Regions from separate parts of the Rhizobium sp. CB2179 genome, predicted to be linked through region 1. Evidence: predicted binding sites of a transcription regulator. Region 1 holds the regulator's gene; each other region holds the start of a gene.

Region 1 (4,228 bases):
CGCCATAGGTCGAGCCATGCGTACCGGCCTTCATGCCGGAGGCGGCCTCTGATGTGGCAAGGCAGGCGCCGAGCGGGAAACCGCCGCCGATGCCCTTGGCGACCGCCATGATGTCGGGGGTGATGCCCGACCATTCATGGGCGAAGAGCTTGCCGGTGCGGCCGACGCCGGTCTGGACCTCGTCGAGGATCAACAGCAGGCCGTTCTCGTCGCAGAGCTGGCGAAGCGCCTTCATGAACTCAGGTGTGGCAGGACGCACACCGCCCTCGCCCTGCACCGGCTCGATGAGGATGGCGGCCGTCGCCTCGGTGATCGCGGCGCGGACCGCTTCGATATCGCCGAAAGCCACCTGATCGAAACCCGGCGCCTTGGGGCCGAAGCCTTCGAGATATTTCTCCTGGCCGCCGGCGGCGATGGTCGCCAGCGTCCGTCCGTGGAAGGCGCCTTCGAAGGTGATGATATGGAAGCGCTCGGGATGGCCCTTGGAAAACTGATAGCGGCGCGCCGTCTTGATCGCGCATTCGAGCGCCTCGGCACCCGAATTGGTGAAGAACACCTTGTCGGCGAAGGTGGCGTCCGTCAGGCGTTTTGCCAGACGCTCCTGGCCGGGGATCTCATAGATGTTCGACAGGTGCCAGACCTTGTCGGCCTGCTCCTTCAGTGCGCCGACCACATGCGGATTGCTGTGGCCGACTGAGGTGACGGCAACGCCGGCGCCGAAATCGAGATATCGCTCGCCAGTTTCGGTGATCAGCCATACGCCCTCGCCTCGCTCGAACCGCAGCGGGGCACGAGAATAGGTGTCATAAAGCGGCGCGGCTTCAGCCATGGCGCGATCTCCATCAAAGTTGCCGGGCAATGACTCCGGCTAAGGAAACCAGGCCCGAAAAATCAAAAATGCCGCCTTGCGGCGGCGAGTGGCACTATTTCCTTTTCGCGCTGCAATGTCAACAAAACGGCGCCCTTAGCGTATGCAGCACAGGTGTACAGCGGCATTTTCAGTCTTCAACAGGCATTATTGCAGAAATGCCACGCAGGGACAGCAAGTTGGGGAAAACTACGAATTCGATTCATCCGGATTCATGCGACTCTTGTCACGGAGTCAGGCTCACACTAGGTTAAAGATCAATTACTAGACTGCATGCGGCGGAACTAGTCACCAAAATTGATCAAGCGTTTCTTGTTTCGGAGCTCCCGGGACAACGGTGAGGGATTCTGCCATCACCAACGCAAAAGGTGGAGACAGGGCATGAACTGGACAGACGAGCGGGTCGAGAAACTCAAGAAGCTTTGGGCCGAAGGACTGAGCGCCAGCCAGATCGCGGCACAACTTGGCGGTGTCAGCCGAAACGCGGTCATCGGCAAAGTGCACCGGCTGTGCCTTCCCGGCCGTGCCAAGGCCGGCGGCACCAACACCGCGGCGCGAACGCCGAAGCGCAACACATCGGCGCCGCGCGCGCCGAACTTCGCCTCTCGCATCACCACCCGCACCGTTACCCGCCAGCAGGGCGCGACGATGCTGAAGGAAGAGATCGAGATCGAAACGATCGAGGAAATGGAATACGTGCCGAGAGGCAATGTGGTGGTGCCGATTTCGCGCCGCCTCGGCCTGACGGAACTGACCGAGCGCACCTGCAAATGGCCGGTCGGCGATCCGCTGAAGGACGACTTCCATTTCTGCGGCTGCGAGTCCCCCGACAATTCGCCCTATTGCAGCTATCACCAGAAGCTTGCCTACCAGCCGGTCAACGAACGCCGCCGGGCAGCGGCGCGCGCCAGCTGAGGGGGCTGACCATCGTTAGAATGCAGAAAACGGGCCGAGCGGCCCGTTTTTTTATGCGCGGATGGAAGCTCAGGTTTCCCTCCGTCATGCTCGGCCTTGTGCCGAGCATCTGATCACCTCAACTACTTGAGAGAAAAACCTTTATTTTCAAATGCTTAATTTGGCGTGCGCAGATCCTCGGCACAAGGCCGAGGATGACGTCGCGGGTTTTGCCAGGGCTTTGCCAGCAGGCTCAGATGAAAGCCCTCAGGCTTCCATCGAATAACCGGCGCCGCGGACGGTGCGGATGACGTCCTGCATGTTGGAGAAATTCAGCGCCTTGCGCAGGCGGCCGACATGGACGTCGACGGTGCGCTCGTCGACATAGATATCGTGGCCCCAGACGCCGTCCAGAAGCTGCGAGCGGGAGAAGACCCGGCCCGGCGACGACATCAGGAATTCCAGCAGGCGGAATTCGGTGGGGCCGAGGCGGACTTCGCGGGTCTTGCGATGGACGCGATGGGTCTCACGGTCGAGCTCGATGTCACCGCATTTCAGCACCGTCGACAGCACCTCGGGACGGGCGCGACGCAGCATCGCCTTGACGCGGGCAACGAGCTCGGGGGTCGAAAAGGGCTTGACGACATAGTCGTCGGCGCCCGTCGACAATCCGCGGACACGCTCGCTCTCTTCGCCGCGCGCCGTCAGCATGATGATCGGCAGGCGCTCGGTCTCCGGCCGCATGCGCAGGCGCCGGCAGAGCTCGATGCCGGAGACGCCGGGCAGCATCCAATCGAGGATGAGAAGATCGGGCGTGCGCTCCTGAAGCCGCATTTCGGCTTCGTCGCCACGAAGGATGGTATCGACCTCGAAGCCTTCCGCTTCGAGATTGTAGCGAAGAAGCACGCTGAGGGCTTCCTCGTCTTCAACAACTGCAACTCTCGGGATCATGCGTGTGGGTCTCCTCGCGCATGATCCTTAAACCGGGGGTGATTTAAGCAATGCATCCTGCGCAAAATCAGAATTGGCTGCGACCTCTTGCGCGCCCGGATGGGCGCGCACGCAAGCGGCGGGGTGTAGGCGGTTATTCGGTGACCGCGCCGACGGTGTTGGCGCTGTCATCCTTTGGACGGTCGCCTTCCGGCTGCGCGCCTGTCGTCATGTAAAAGATCGTCTCGGCGATGTTGGTGGCGTGGTCGCCAATGCGCTCGATGTTCTTGGCGCAGAAGAGAAGATGCGTGCAGCTGGTGATGTTGCGCGGATCTTCCATCATGTAGGTCAGGAGTTCGCGGAACAGCGAGGTGTACATCGCGTCGATCTCGTTGTCGCGTTCGCGGATCGCATTCGCCTTGTCGGCGGAACGATTGGTGTAGACGTCGAGCACTTCCTTGAGCTGGACGAGCGCCAGCTCGGACAGATGCTCGAGGCCGCGGGCGAGCTTGCGGGGAACGCCGGTGCTTTGGACGGCGATGACGCGCTTGGCGGTGTTCTTGCCGAGGTCGCCGACCCGTTCGAGATCGGCGGCGATGCGGATCGAACCCATGATTTCGCGAAGGTCCGCGGCCATCGGCTGGCGGCGGGCGATGGTGACGATCGCCTTGTCGCCGATTTCGCGTTCGGCGTGATCGAGGATCACATCGTCGGAGATGACCTTCTGCGCCAGCGCGGTATCGCCGTTGACGAGCGCCCGCACGGCTTCGGCGACCATCTGCTCGGCCAGGCCGCCCATTTCGGAAATCCGCCTGGACAGGAACTTCAGATCATCATCATAGGCAGAATAAATATGTGTCGATGCCATGGGGCTTTATCCTCGAATAACGGAAAGGCTTGGTGACGCCAAAATCAGCCGAAGCGACCCATGATATAGTCCTGGGTGCGCGGATCGTCGGGATTGGTGAACATCTTGTCGGTGTCGTTCTCCTCGACGAGATTGCCGAGGTGGAACATGGCGGTGCGCTGCGAAACACGCGCGGCCTGCTGCATGGAATGGGTGACGATGACGATCGTGTAGTTCTCGCGCAGCTCGTGGATCAGCTCCTCGACCTTGGCGGTGGCGATCGGGTCGAGCGCCGAGCAGGGCTCGTCCATCAGGATGACTTCCGGGCTGACGGCGACGGCACGGGCAATGCAGAGGCGCTGCTGCTGACCGCCCGACAGGCCGGTGCCGGATTCGTGCACGCGGTCCTTGACCTCGTTCCAGAGACCGGCGCGCTGCAGGCTGGTCTCGACGATCTGGTCGAGATCGGCCTTCGACTTGGCAAGGCCATGGATGCGCGGGCCATAGGAGACGTTTTCATAGATCGTCTTCGGGAACGGGTTCGGCTTCTGGAAGACCATGCCGACGCGGGCACGAAGTTCGACGACGTCGATATCGGGATCATAGATATCGTCGGTATCCAGCGTGATCTTGCCGGTGACGCGGCAGCCGTCGATCGTGTCGTTCATGCGGTTGAGGCTGCGCAGGAA
Region 2 (4,228 bases), 390 kb from region 1:
TGGGGCTTCGTGCACCAGAACCCGGCCGATGGCCTGCGCATGACGGTGTCGGCCGGCGCCAATGTCGGCGAACGGCTGATGGCGATCGGCGACCGGCACTACGGCAAGATCCGCGCTTCGGCGATCGACTGGCTCGAACGTGTCGAGATCGACGCCGACCGCATCGACGACCAGCCGCGCGCCTTTTCCGGCGGCATGCGCCAGCGCCTGCAGATCGCCCGCAACCTCGTCACCGGTCCGCGCCTCGTCTTCATGGACGAGCCGACCGGCGGCCTCGACGTCTCGGTGCAGGCGCGCCTGCTCGATCTCGTGCGCGGCCTCGTCAACGATCTCGGTCTTTCGGCCATCATCGTCACCCACGATCTCGCCGTCGCCCGCCTGCTTTCGCACCGGATGATGGTGATGAAGGACGGCTACGTCATCGAACACGGGCTCACCGACCGCGTGCTCGACGACCCGCGCGAACCCTATACGCAGCTGCTCGTCTCCTCGATCCTGCAAGTCTGAGCGCGACTGCATAATTCCTTATCGGAATCCATTTAAGGGCAAAATTATGCAGCAATTCAAAATGTTATAGCGTCCTTTGCGCGTCTTTTCAGACGCGCGGCGAAACCAAGGAAGAAGAAATCATGGCAACGCCCCTCGTCGTTTCCGAAGTCTCGAAGAGCTTCACCATGCATCTGCGCGACGGCATCAAGCTACCCGTCGTCTCCGATGTGGCCTTCTCGGTCGCATCGGGCGAATGCGTCGTGCTCGGTGGCCCATCGGGCATCGGCAAGAGTTCGCTGCTCAAGATGATCTACGGCAATTATGCCGTCGACACCGGCCAGATCCTCATCCGCCACGACGGACGCATCGTCGATCTCGCCTCCACCGATCCGCGCACGGTGCTCAACGTCCGCCGCAATACACTCGGTTATGTCAGCCAGTTCCTGCGCACCGTGCCGCGCGTCGCGGCGATCGACGTGGTTGCCGAACCGCTGGTGGCACGCGGTGAGGACGCCGTCACGGCACGGGAAAAGGCGGGCGCCCTGCTCGCCAGGCTCAATCTGCCGGAAACGCTCTGGCAGCTTCCGCCCGCCACCTTCTCCGGCGGCGAGCAGCAACGCGTCAACATCGCGCGCGGTTTCATCACTGAGCATACGATCCTGCTTCTCGACGAACCCACAGCCTCGCTCGACGCCAGGAACCGCGCCGTCGTCGTCGGCATGATCGCGGAAAAGAAGAAGGCGGGTGTGGCCCTTCTCGGCATCTTCCACGACGAAGAAGTGCGCGAAGCCGTCGCCGACCGCATCCTCGACGTCCAGCAATTCTCACCCAGAAAGATCGCCGCATGAGCCGCAAGCTGGGTATCGAGCCCTATTTTCATGAGACGGCAACCGTCAGCGATTCCACCTTCGGGCGCTATACCGAGGTTTCCGAACGCTGCCGCATCAGCGAGGCCACGTTCGGCGACTATTCCTACATCATGCAGGATGGCTCCGTCTGGTGTGCGACGATCGGCAAGTTCGTCAATATCGCAGCCGCCGTGCGCATCAACGCCACCAACCATCCGACCTGGCGCGCGACACTGCATCATTTTACCTATCGCGCCGCCGACTATTGGCCGGATGGCGACATGGAGACGGACTTCTTCGCCTGGCGGCGCGCAAACCGCGTGACGATCGGCAACGACGTCTGGATCGGCCACGGGGCGACGATCCTGCCCGGCGTCAGTGTCGGCAACGGCGCGGTGATCGGAGCCGGCGCCGTCGTCTCGAAAGACGTCGCGCCTTACGCGATCGTCGGCGGCGTACCGGCCAAGCTCATCCGCGAGCGCTTTCCAAGAGAGGTCGGCGAACGGATGGACAGGCTTTCCTGGTGGGATTGGGAGCATGACCGGCTGCGCCAGGCGCTCCAGGATTTTCGCAACCTGGACGCGGAAGATTTCCTGTCCCGCTACGGCGGTTAAACCCCCGATATAGGGGCGGGGAATTGTGACAGGACTTACACAAATATGACATGCGAGGTTCATCAAGCGGGACTAATGCGATGCTGATCAAGGCCTGGATCGCAAGGGAAGAGCATGATGTTCGAGCTGAAGAATGTCACACGTCGTTTCGGAAAAAAGCTCGCCGTCGATTCCGTCACGCTCGCCATTCCCCAGGGCCAGATGGTCGGCGTCATCGGCCGCTCCGGCGCCGGCAAGTCGACGCTGCTGCGCATGATCAACCGCCTTCAGGAGCCGAGCTCCGGCTCCGTTCATTTCGCCGGCGTCGAGGTCTCCGGGCTTCGCGGCCAGGCGTTGCGCAACTGGCAGCGCGACTGCGCGATGATCTTCCAGCAGTTCAACCTGGTGCCGCGCCTCGACGTTCTCACCAATGTCATGCTCGGCCGCCTCAATCATCGCTCGACGCTGATGAGCCTGCTCAACATCTTCACCCGCGAGGAACGCGTGCATGCCATCGCGGCACTCGAACGCCTCGGCATCGAGCAGACGGCGCTGCAGGCAGCCGGCACGCTTTCCGGCGGCCAGCAGCAGCGCGTGGCGATCGCCCGCGCGCTGATGCAGAACCCGAAAATGGTTCTCGCCGACGAGCCGATCGCCTCGCTCGATCCGCTGAACGCCAAGATCGTCATGGATGCGCTGCGCGATATCAACGAGCGCGAGGGCATCACCGTCGTCACCAACCTTCACACGCTCGACACCGCCCGCAACTATTGTGAGCGCATCGTCGGCATGGCCGGCGGCCGCGTCGTCTTCGACGGCAAGCCCGCGGAACTGACCGCCGAAGCGGTGAAGGAAATCTACGGGACGGACAAGGACGGCGCCGGCATCGATGAAACGGTGACCTCGACATCAATCAATATCGCCCCTGAGCGGGCAGACAATCAATCCGCCGGCACACAGCCGCTGGCGCTGGCCGGCCTCTGAGAGAGGCAGCCGCGATCGAGCGCCCGCGTCAAGGGCACACTTCTTCGTAACGGGAAGGCCGGGGACACCGGTCAATAGGAGAGAAAATGTTGAAGAAAGCACTCTTTGCGGCAACGGCGCTCTTCGCGCTCGCCGGCGCTGCCCACGCTGCAGACCTCAAGGAATTCCGCATCGGCATCCTCGGCGGCGAAAACGAAACCGACCGCCTGCGCAACTATGCCTGCCTTGCCGACCACCTGAAACAGGAATTCGGCTTCGAGAAGGTTTCGCTCTTCCCGGCCGCCGACTATGACGGCGTGATCCAGGGCCTGCTCGGTGGCACGCTCGACTTCGCCGAACTCGGCGCCTCCGGCTATGCCGCCGTCTACATCAAGGAGCCGAAGGCTGTCACGCCGATCCTGACGACGCAGCAGAAGGACGGCTCGACGGGCTATTACTCGATCGGCCTCGCTCTGAAGTCCTCCGGCATCAAGTCCATCAAGGACGCCAAGGGCAAGAAGCTCGGCTACGCCGATCCTGATTCCACCTCCGGTTACCTCGTTCCGCTGACGCAGATCCCGAAGGACACGGGCATGCCGAACGACAAGTTCTTCGCCTCGACCCAGTTCAACGGCGGCCACGAGAACAACCTTCTCGCTGCCTATGACGGCAAGGTCGACATTGCCGTCGACGATAGCTCCGGCATCGGCGACTTCAAGGACGGCTACACCTCCGGTACCTTCCGCAAGGAAGTCGACAAGGGCGCCGTCGATCCGAACAAGCTGGTCGAAGTATGGCGTTCGCCGCTGATCCCGAACGGCCCGCTCGTCGTTCGCAACGCTCTCGGCGAAGAGTGGCAGACGAAGCTTGCAGCCTTCTTCACGGCCCTGCCGGAAAAGGACCACAAGTGCTTCGCCGCTGTCGAAGGCGGCGACTACAAGGGTTACGCCCCCGTCAAGCACGACTTCTACAATGCCGTCGTCGACGTCCGCAAAGCTGCCATCGGCGGCTGATGGGGTTTTTCGAATGCAGGGCGGCCGGAAACGGCCGCCCTTTATCTTGTGACTAGAACTGTGCGCGTCCTTTCGAGAGCCGCAAAGGACGCTGAAGCACTTTGAATTGCGCAGTAGGCGAGGCGTTGATGACTATTGCCAATACACAGCCGCACATGCAGAGCACCAAGGAGATCGGCACCGCCTGGGACCGGATGGTCGCCAAGCGCCGCTTCTATACCGTTCTCGGCCTGGTTATCCTGATTGCGGCTTTCGTCAGCTCCGTCCGCTTCGCCGATGAGAGCAATGCCGGCCATTTCTTCGACCGTCTGCCGCATCTCTT
Region 3 (4,228 bases), 2.1 Mb from region 1:
GCCAAGCGCAAGGGCATGACAGACATCGCCCAAGGTAACTATTGAGACCGGCTGAAACTACAGCCATCCCTTGAATATGCAGGAGAGATAACGGCTGAATAAGCCCCAGCCTATGGCTGCGGCTGGGTCTGTTGTTGCGATCCGGCCTGTTGTTGCTGCTCTCCCGGTTGTGGCAATGCCGCCAGGATCGCCTTCAGCAGCGTCTGCGGCTGATAGTCGAGCCTGCTCGGCGTCAGGCCAAGCCTGACGACCACCAGATTGGCGGAAGGCACGATCGCCATGCTCTGCCCGTCATGGCCCGTCAACCAGAACGTATCCTCAGGCAGCCCGGCCTCAGCGCTCGAGCCGCGACCGGGTGCGAGCCAGGCCTGGCCCTGCGTATACCGCCCGTTCGAAGCCGCCGTCGGGGTGCGCATGGCGCCGACAAAACCCTCCGGCAACAGTCGCTGTCCGTTCCACACGCCGTCCTGCAGCAGGAACTGCCCAAAGCGCGCCCAGTCATGCGCCGTCGCATAAAGATAGGAGCTTCCGGCGAACGTGCCGCGCGCATCGAGTTCGAATACGGCGCTCGTCATGCCGAGCGGGGCAAACAACGCGTCGTGCGGATAGGAAAAAGCCGCCTGAGCATTGCCGACCCTGTCCATCCAGATGCGCGAGAGCAGCACGGCCGTGCCGCTCGAATAGCGGAAGCGTTGGCCGGGCGCTGCCTCCATCGGTGCATTGGCCGGCAGCGATACCATGTCGGGATCGAGATAGAGCATGCGCGTGACATCGGCGACGTCGCCATAGTCTTCGTTAAAGGCAAGGCCGCTCTCCATGCCGAGCAGATCGGAAACCTTGATTCTGGCGCGCGCATCGTTCTTCCACTGCGCCAACAGGCTATCATCGTCGAAGGAGACCTTGCCGCCAAGCATCAGCCGGCCGAGGACCGCCGCATTCACGGTCTTCGTCATCGACCAGCCGATCAGCGGCGTCTTCGCCGAGAAGCCGGGGCCATAGGCCTCAGCGACGATGCGACCATTGCGCACCACCACGATCGCCCGCATTGCCGGGCCGGCAATTCCGGCATCGGCAAGCAGCGCGGCGATCTTCCCGTCCGCCGGATTGCCGGTCCCCTCGCCCTCCGGCCACAAGGCGTCATTCGCCTGCATTTTGGCCGGCGGATCGAAGGGCGCTGCCTTCGCAGCCGCCTCGAAATTGCCGTCCGGGACGCTCGTGCAGCCGAAAGCGCCGCGATAGAGCGCATAACTCGGCGCAAACAGTCCCATGAAGCGCGCCGTCACGCGGTCGTTGTCGGGGTCGACGCTGACGCGCACCAGCCGCAGTAGCGGATTTCCAGGCGCCTGGACGTCGTCATGGAGCACATCCTCCGCCTCCCGGCCGGCGATGAACACGTTGGAGCAGACGATCTTGGCGGCATAACCGTCGCCGACGCTGAGCAGTTCCGGTGGCCGGATGAACAGCCAGCCGGCCGCGGCGACGATGATGACTACGAGAAGGAGAGCAAGCGCCTTCATGATACGCAGGACAAATCGCATGGCATTCCTCCATGCCGGGAGAGAAGCAGGAATCACACGCGCCGGAAAGGGGCCGAAGCGAAGAAGGACCATCGTCCCGATCACTTTCCCAGGAGTGCCATTCCGGTCGCTCTCCGGAGGAGGCCGAAGCCTCCCAGGAACGGCTCCCCCACAGCCCGCGTCATCAAACTGTAGCAGAGGCGCGCTACACGCCCTGAACGCTAAAAAGGTGACAGACTCATGTCAGAATTTGCACCGGATGCCGGCTTCCGCAAGAACCGGAAACTCAAGGATGCCCTTCTCCGCCATAAGGCCTTTTCGAAGGATGGCTTTTCCGAGCGTCTCTTCGGCCTTCTTTTCTCCGGCCTCGTCTATCCGCAGATCTGGGAGGATCCGGATCTCGACATGCAGGCGATGGAGCTGAAGCCCAATCATCGCATCGTTACCATCGGCTCCGGCGGCTGCAACATGCTCGCCTATCTCTCCAAGGCGCCGGCCTCGATCGACGTCGTCGATCTCAACCCGCACCACATCGCGCTGAACCGCCTGAAGCTTGCCGCCTTCAAACATCTTCCAGGTCACGCCGATCTCATCCGCTTCCTGGCAATGCCGAACGAGAAGTCGAACAGCCGTGCCTACGACCAGCATCTTGCCGCCCGCCTCGATGAGGCAACCCGCAGCTACTGGAACGGCCGCAAGTTCGGCCGCCGCCGCGTCACCGTTTTCGATCGCAACATTTACGAAACGGGTCTGCTCGGCCGCTTCATCGGCGCGGCCCACCTTCTTGCCCGCCTGCATGGCGTCAAACTGCGCGAGATGACCAAGACCCGCTCGATCCGCGAGCAGCGCCAGTTCTTCGACGAGCAGATCGCGCCGCTCTTCGAAAAGCCGGTCGTGCGCTGGATTACCGGCCGCAAGAGCTCGCTCTTCGGCCTCGGCATTCCGCCGCAGCAATATGACGAACTCGCAAGCCTTGCCGCCGATCATTCGATCGCACCGGTGCTGAAGCATCGCCTGGAAAAGCTCGCCTGTCATTTCCCGATGAGCGACAATTATTTCGCCTGGCAGGCCTTCGGCCGCCGTTACGGCACCGAAGCGGAGGGCCCGCTGCCGACCTATCTGAAGTCGGAGCACTATCAGGTGATCCGCGCCAATGTCGACCGCGTCAACGTTCACCACGCAAGCTTCACCGAGCTTCTGGCCCGCGAGCCGGCCGCCTCGCGCGACCGCTACATTCTGCTCGACGCGCAGGACTGGATGACGGACGAGCAGCTGAACGACGTCTGGACGGAAATCACCCGCACGGCGCGCGAAGGCGCCCGCGTGATCTTCCGCACCGCCGCCGAAAAGAGCATCATCGAAGGCCGCCTGGCTCCGGCGATCCGCGGCCAATGGGATTACTTCGAGGAAAAGTCGCGTGAACTGACTGCGCTCGATCGCTCGGCAATCTACGGCGGCTTCCACATCTACGGGAAGAAGGCGTGAGCAAGGTCGGTACTGAGACGGCAGGACAGAGCGACCAACATGCCAGCCTCATGGATGGCATGTACCGCTACCAGCGGCACATCTACGACCTGACCCGCAAATATTATCTTCTCGGCCGCGACAGCACGATCCGCAATCTCGACGTGGCCGAAGGCGGCAGCCTTCTGGAAGTCGGCTGCGGCACCGGGCGCAACATGGCCTTCGCCCACAGGCATTTCCCGACCGCCAAGCTGTTCGGCCTCGACATTTCCCAGGAGATGCTGATTTCGGCACGCAAGACCTTCGCCACCAAGGCGACGATCCCGGAATTCCGCGTCGCCGACGCCACGGCATTCACACCGCGTGAATTCGGCGTCAGCGGCTTCGACCGCATCCTGATCTCCTATGCCTTGTCGATGATCCCGGACTGGGAGCGCGCCGTCGATGCTTCGATCGCCGCACTCAATCCCGGCGGCCAACTGCACATTGTCGATTTCGGCCAGCAGGAAGGCTTGCCGGGCTGGTTCCGGCGCATGCTGCAGTCCTGGCTTGCGAAATTCCACGTCACCCCGCGCCCCGATCTGCGCGAGGTCCTGGAAGCGCAAGCCCATGAAAACAACGCGACATTGGTGTTCGATGCCGTCGGCGGCGGTTATGCCTGGCGGGCAGCTATTATCAGCAAGCGCTCATAATTCGCTTGAAACTAACCGATTTTTTACGTTGATATGATGAAAAGAGGGTTATCCTCTGCTGACTCGTCTTTTTCGAAGGTCAGGTTGTGGGGCAAAAAGATCATTCGAGCTACGACGGGACGCCCATGCGCCGGCTTTTGTTTTGCGTTTTGCCCGTAGCCATCCTGCTGGCCGGCTGCAGTTCCTCCGGCTATGACTATCTCGAAACGGCGTCGATCAAACCGAAGACGCGCTTCAAGGATACCGATCCGCAGGATTTCGGTCCGAAGCATCCCCAGCAAAACCAGGTCCACGGCATCGATATCTCCAAATGGCAGGGCGATATCGATTGGCGCACGGTAAAGAACTCTGGTGTCGCTTTCGCCTTCATCAAGGCAACGGAAGGCAAGGACAGGGTCGATCCGCGCTTCGACGAATACTGGCGCGAGGCCCGCGCCGCCGGCATCCCCCACGCTCCCTATCATTTCTATTATTTCTGCTCTTCGGCCGATCAGCAGGCCGACTGGTTCATCCGTAACGTACCGAAGGAGGCCATGCGCCTGCCGCCGGTGCTCG
Region 4 (4,228 bases), on a different replicon from region 1:
GAAGCCGCAAGCGTTCCGCGTCGGCTTCATTGAACCTGTGCCGTGAGACGATAGTGACATCACGCGACCACATCCAGACCCAGGACGCCATATGCGCCAGGCGTTCCGGCAATCCGAACACCACGAAACGCTTGCCTCGAACTTCATAGCCGTCAAAACAGGGGCAGACACGCACGTCACGCCCCCACGCTTCCGGCAAGCCTGACAGTGGTGGAAGGTCGTCTATCACTCCCGTTGCCAAGACGATCGTGCGTGCTGCGACTCTGGATCCCCTGGCTTCGACCCAGAACAATCCGTCCTCACGAGGCACGATGGAATGGACGTGCTCGGATCTGATGTCCGCACCGTAACGGACGGCTTCCGCACGCGCTTGCGCCATGAACGCTGCTGTCGGCATGCCGTCGAAGCCCAGATGCTCCCGCACCTCTTCAACGCTGAAAATGCGCGATTTACCGCCGTCGAATACAAGCGTCGATCGGCCGGCTCTTCCCAAAAAAAGGGCGGCGCTGAGCCCCGCGGCCCCGCCGCCGACCACCACCGTATCGACTACATCATTCATAACCTTGGCCTTCGATACCCGTGTGATTTCCATGACACTGACACGATTGGTAACATATCCCGTTATTCGACACAACAAAAGTTACGAATAGCGCTTTGTGCAGAATGAAAGGTCCGGATGTGCGTTCTTTGCCGAGAATTTGAAGGACGACGCATTCTCGCCCCGTTGATTACACCTGATGTAATTGAGGGCATTCCCTGTCCCGCGATATTAGTGAACGGCCTTCCTGCAGGAGGAACAATCCTGTCAACAGAAGCGGCCGACAACCGATGTCGATGGCTCAACTGCCGTCACCCGTACAAAGCGGCCGAGGAGAACGACGATGACGACCATGAATTTTACCAAACGAGAACCCCCTGAATGGCTGTTGGCCTTCTGGAAGGAGATCGATGACAAGACCTTTGGCGGAGGCTTCGACTGCCTGGCGCAGGATGCGACCTGCAATCTGGGCGTCGCCGACTGGAAGGGGCGAGACACCATTCGTGAGAACCTGCGCGCCTTCATCGACACGGGTTTCTCAGCGCTTCACGACGTCGCGGAATATTGGGACGGCGGCTCGCTGAAAATCTTTCGCGGGACTGTCACAATGACGCCCGACGACGAGGCTCAACCGGTTGTCAAACCGGTGATGACGCACTTCTTCTATATGGATGAACGAGAGCCGGCCAAGGTCGGCCGCTGGTACGGATCGGTTGGCCCGGTTGCTTTCTGATCGATATCGCAGCTGGCGGGAGCGTTATTGCCCCCGCCGGCCATTAGCCGCACGGACGGAGATCGCCATAAGATGAGCTCGACGCACAGTCCTTCAAGCGCAGTATCGAACGAGCTTGGCATCCAGTTGCGCGCCTGGCGCGACACGCGCGGCAAGAGCCAACTGGATCTCTCACTCGATACCGGCATATCGCAGCGTCAGATCAGCTTCATCGAAAGTGGCCGAAGCACGCCCGGCCGCCACAATCTGCTGCATCTCGCCGACGCCCTTGATGTGCCGTTGCGAGAGCGCAATACGTTATTGCTCGCCGCCGGTTACGCCCCGATTTACGCCGAAGGCGGTATCGACGATGTTGAAATGAAAGGCGTCACGGACGCGTTAAGGCGCATGCTTGTTCAGCACGAGCCGTTTCCGGCAGTTGTCATGGATCGGTATTGGAACGTCGTCATGACGAACGACGCGACGCAGCGCTTCTTCAATAACTTCATTGACATGGCGGCACGGGAAAAACCGCGCAATCTGCTGCATCTGATGTTCGATCCGGCCGGTTTGCGGCCCTTCATCCCAAACTGGGAGGAAACTGCAAAAAGTCTGATGGCGCGGGTATTCAGAGAGTCCGTGGGCCGCGTCATTGACATGCACACGAAGGCGCTGATCGATGCGCTCCTCGCCTATCCGGATGTGGACAGTGCCTGGAAGGTCTCGACGACAGCGGACAGCACACCGGTCATCCCCTTGTCTTTCGTCAAGGACGGGCAGGTTTTCAGCTTCTTCTCGCTGGTGACCACGGTCGGCACCGCACAGACGATAACGACGCAGGAATTGAGGATCGAGTGCATGTTCCCGTTGGATGATGCCACGGAGGTGGAATACGCCAAGCTGATGAAGCAGGCTGCCGCGCGTTAGCGCCAGACCGGGAAGTGAGACATCGCCGTCAAGGCCGTGGCGCAGGACAATCCAGCTTTCCGTACCTGAACCGTCACACAAACTTCGCAGTGCCATGCTCCTGTCAAAAAAAGCAGGAAGGAAAGCCCATGTCTCAGACACCTCAGGACCAACTCAGCCGTATAAAGGCCGAAATCGCCGACAGCTTCGATGAAGAGCTGGAAATGCAGATGGAGGAAGACCGGCTCGACGATCTGGTCGCCGAAGGAATGTCGGAACCGGCAGAGCAGACGCTCGAACGAAAGATTTACTTCCGGGAGCTTTTCCGTCTGCAGCACGAACTGGTGCGGTTGCAGGATTGGGTTCAGCACAAGAAGCTGAAGGTGGTGGTGCTTTTCGAAGGCCGGGATTCGGCCGGAAAGGGAGGCGCGATCAAGCGCGTGACCCAGCGGCTCAATCCGCGCGTCTGCCGGACGGTCGCGCTGCCCGCCCCTACCGAGCGGGAACGCCATCAATGGTATTTTCAGCGTTATGTCCCGCATCTTCCGACCGCTGGCGAAATGGTCCTCTTCGACCGAAGCTGGTACAATCGCGCCGGTGTCGAGCGCGTGATGGGTTTCTGCACCGACGAAGAACTCGAGGAGTTCTTCCGCTCGGTGCCTGAATTCGAGCGAATGCTGGTCCGTTCTGGTATCGTGTTGATCAAATACTGGTTTTCGATCACCGACGAGGAGCAGGAATTCCGCTTCAAGATGCGTATTCACGATCCGCTGAAGCAATGGAAGCTCTCACCGATGGATATGGAAAGCCGGGTCCATTGGGAGGAATACACCAAAGCCAAGGAAGAGATGCTGGCGCGGACACACACGGAGGATGCACCTTGGTGGGTGGTGCAGGCGGTAGACAAGAAACGGGCGCGTTTGAATTGCATCGCCCATCTTCTCGAGCAGATCCCTTACGAGGATGTTCCAAAACCCGAGATCCAGTTGCCGGACCGCATCCGTCACGCCGATTACAACAGGGCGCCGGTTCCGCCTGAAATGCTCGTGCCGGAGCGCTATTGAAAGCATGGCATTCGCCGCGCCCTGATCTTCAGGGGGCGGCTCTCGCGGCGTGCTGCCTCTGGACCATTCCCCGCCCGACACTAGGTTCCGCTTTAAGAGTGAGGTTCCGTCGACCGTGCCTCAGAGTGGACGAGTGAGGGAAATGCTTGCTTTCCAGTAGCCGATTTTACGCCGATAGACGTGCCACGTGGGGATACGAACCAAGTTTCGACGGCGCCCTCATCGCATGGTGGGGCTCCAAACGCGGCGCTCGCGCCGTCTTCGTCGGAGAATTTTCCGGCGGACAACTCAACATCATCGCCACGTTCAAAGGTGCCCTTTCCCACTTTGGCTGGCGGCAATACGCTGACCTTTTGGTTCTCACCGAGAAAGACCGTCTGTGGGAAGTAGATCCCAGGCGACCCGGGGCACGCACCGACGTTACTCCACGAGATTTCCAAACGTGGCAGGTGATCGTCGACCCTCGACACGCCGCAGACAACCAATTCCTGGTTTCCTACGATCGCAGCCCCGCTGTCGCCGATCTCTATGCAACCAGTGCGGATGGACGCGACAAGCGGCTCTTGGAACAAAACAACGGCTCGACCGAAAGCTGGTTGTTGAATGAGGCGCAGGTTCCATGCATTCGCGTCGAGCTGACTGCCTCGGGAATGAGGCGATACCTTCACCGAATTAACGCCGACAAGCCGTGGCGAGAGATGGCGGCACTCGAGCCGGATGACACGCTGGTCATCTGGCGTACGGACAGGTCAGGCAATGCCTTCGAGGCGCTTTCCAACCGTCAGCGGGACAAGATCGCGTTAGTTTCGCTGGACCCGGTTACCGGTAGAGAAACCGTGCTGGTCGAGGACGGCGATGTCGATGTTTCAGACGCGCTGCGCTTCACGCCCAGCGAACCGGCTGACGTCGCCGTCATTCGCGACGGCTATCCACGATATATCGCCCTTTCGGAAAGAGGAACGATCTTCACTGAGCTGGTTCTGGATCGCAACGGGCATGCCGACGTCG

What was found. Region 1 encodes PhoB, which activates phosphate uptake and scavenging genes when phosphate is short. Its sites were predicted from a motif close to TGTCATNNANCTGTCAT; they were not measured.
Region 2: the regulator PhoB is predicted to act here: its motif matches at 1,986-2,002, upstream of phnC (phosphonate ABC transporter ATP-binding protein).
Region 3: the regulator PhoB is predicted to act here: its motif matches at 1,697-1,713, upstream of AC244Q_RS14985 (BtaA family protein).
Region 4: the regulator PhoB is predicted to act here: its motif matches at 2,268-2,284, upstream of ppk2 (polyphosphate kinase 2).

The regions. Positions count from the first base shown of each region.
Region 1 covers NZ_CM172781.1:183,831-188,058, reverse strand. Annotated here, with positions in the region: gene AC244Q_RS00950 (aspartate aminotransferase family protein) at 1-829, opposite strand, end outside; gene AC244Q_RS00945 (GcrA family cell cycle regulator) at 1,250-1,783, shown strand; gene phoB (phosphate regulon transcriptional regulator PhoB) at 2,030-2,713, opposite strand; gene phoU (phosphate signaling complex protein PhoU) at 2,847-3,560, opposite strand; gene pstB (phosphate ABC transporter ATP-binding protein PstB) at 3,605-4,228, opposite strand, start outside.
Region 2 covers NZ_CM172781.1:4,708,450-4,712,677, reverse strand. Annotated here, with positions in the region: gene phnK (phosphonate C-P lyase system protein PhnK) at 1-507, shown strand, start outside; gene phnL (phosphonate C-P lyase system protein PhnL) at 630-1,337, shown strand; gene AC244Q_RS23015 (DapH/DapD/GlmU-related protein) at 1,334-1,951, shown strand; gene phnC (phosphonate ABC transporter ATP-binding protein) at 2,069-2,914, shown strand; gene phnD (phosphonate ABC transporter substrate-binding protein) at 3,001-3,906, shown strand; gene phnE (phosphonate ABC transporter, permease protein PhnE) at 4,035-4,228, shown strand, end outside.
Region 3 covers NZ_CM172781.1:2,986,551-2,990,778, forward strand. Annotated here, with positions in the region: gene AC244Q_RS14975 (lytic transglycosylase domain-containing protein) at 1-45, shown strand, start outside; gene AC244Q_RS14980 (serine hydrolase domain-containing protein) at 111-1,538, opposite strand; gene AC244Q_RS14985 (BtaA family protein) at 1,758-3,002, shown strand; gene AC244Q_RS14990 (class I SAM-dependent methyltransferase) at 2,999-3,673, shown strand; gene AC244Q_RS14995 (glycoside hydrolase family 25 protein) at 3,799-4,228, shown strand, end outside.
Region 4 covers NZ_JBYGKR010000006.1:284,255-288,482, forward strand. Annotated here, with positions in the region: gene AC244Q_RS36865 (NAD(P)/FAD-dependent oxidoreductase) at 1-559, opposite strand, end outside; gene AC244Q_RS36870 (nuclear transport factor 2 family protein) at 882-1,271, shown strand; gene AC244Q_RS36875 (helix-turn-helix domain-containing protein) at 1,344-2,177, shown strand; gene ppk2 (polyphosphate kinase 2) at 2,306-3,220, shown strand; gene AC244Q_RS36885 (alpha/beta hydrolase family protein) at 3,574-4,228, shown strand, end outside.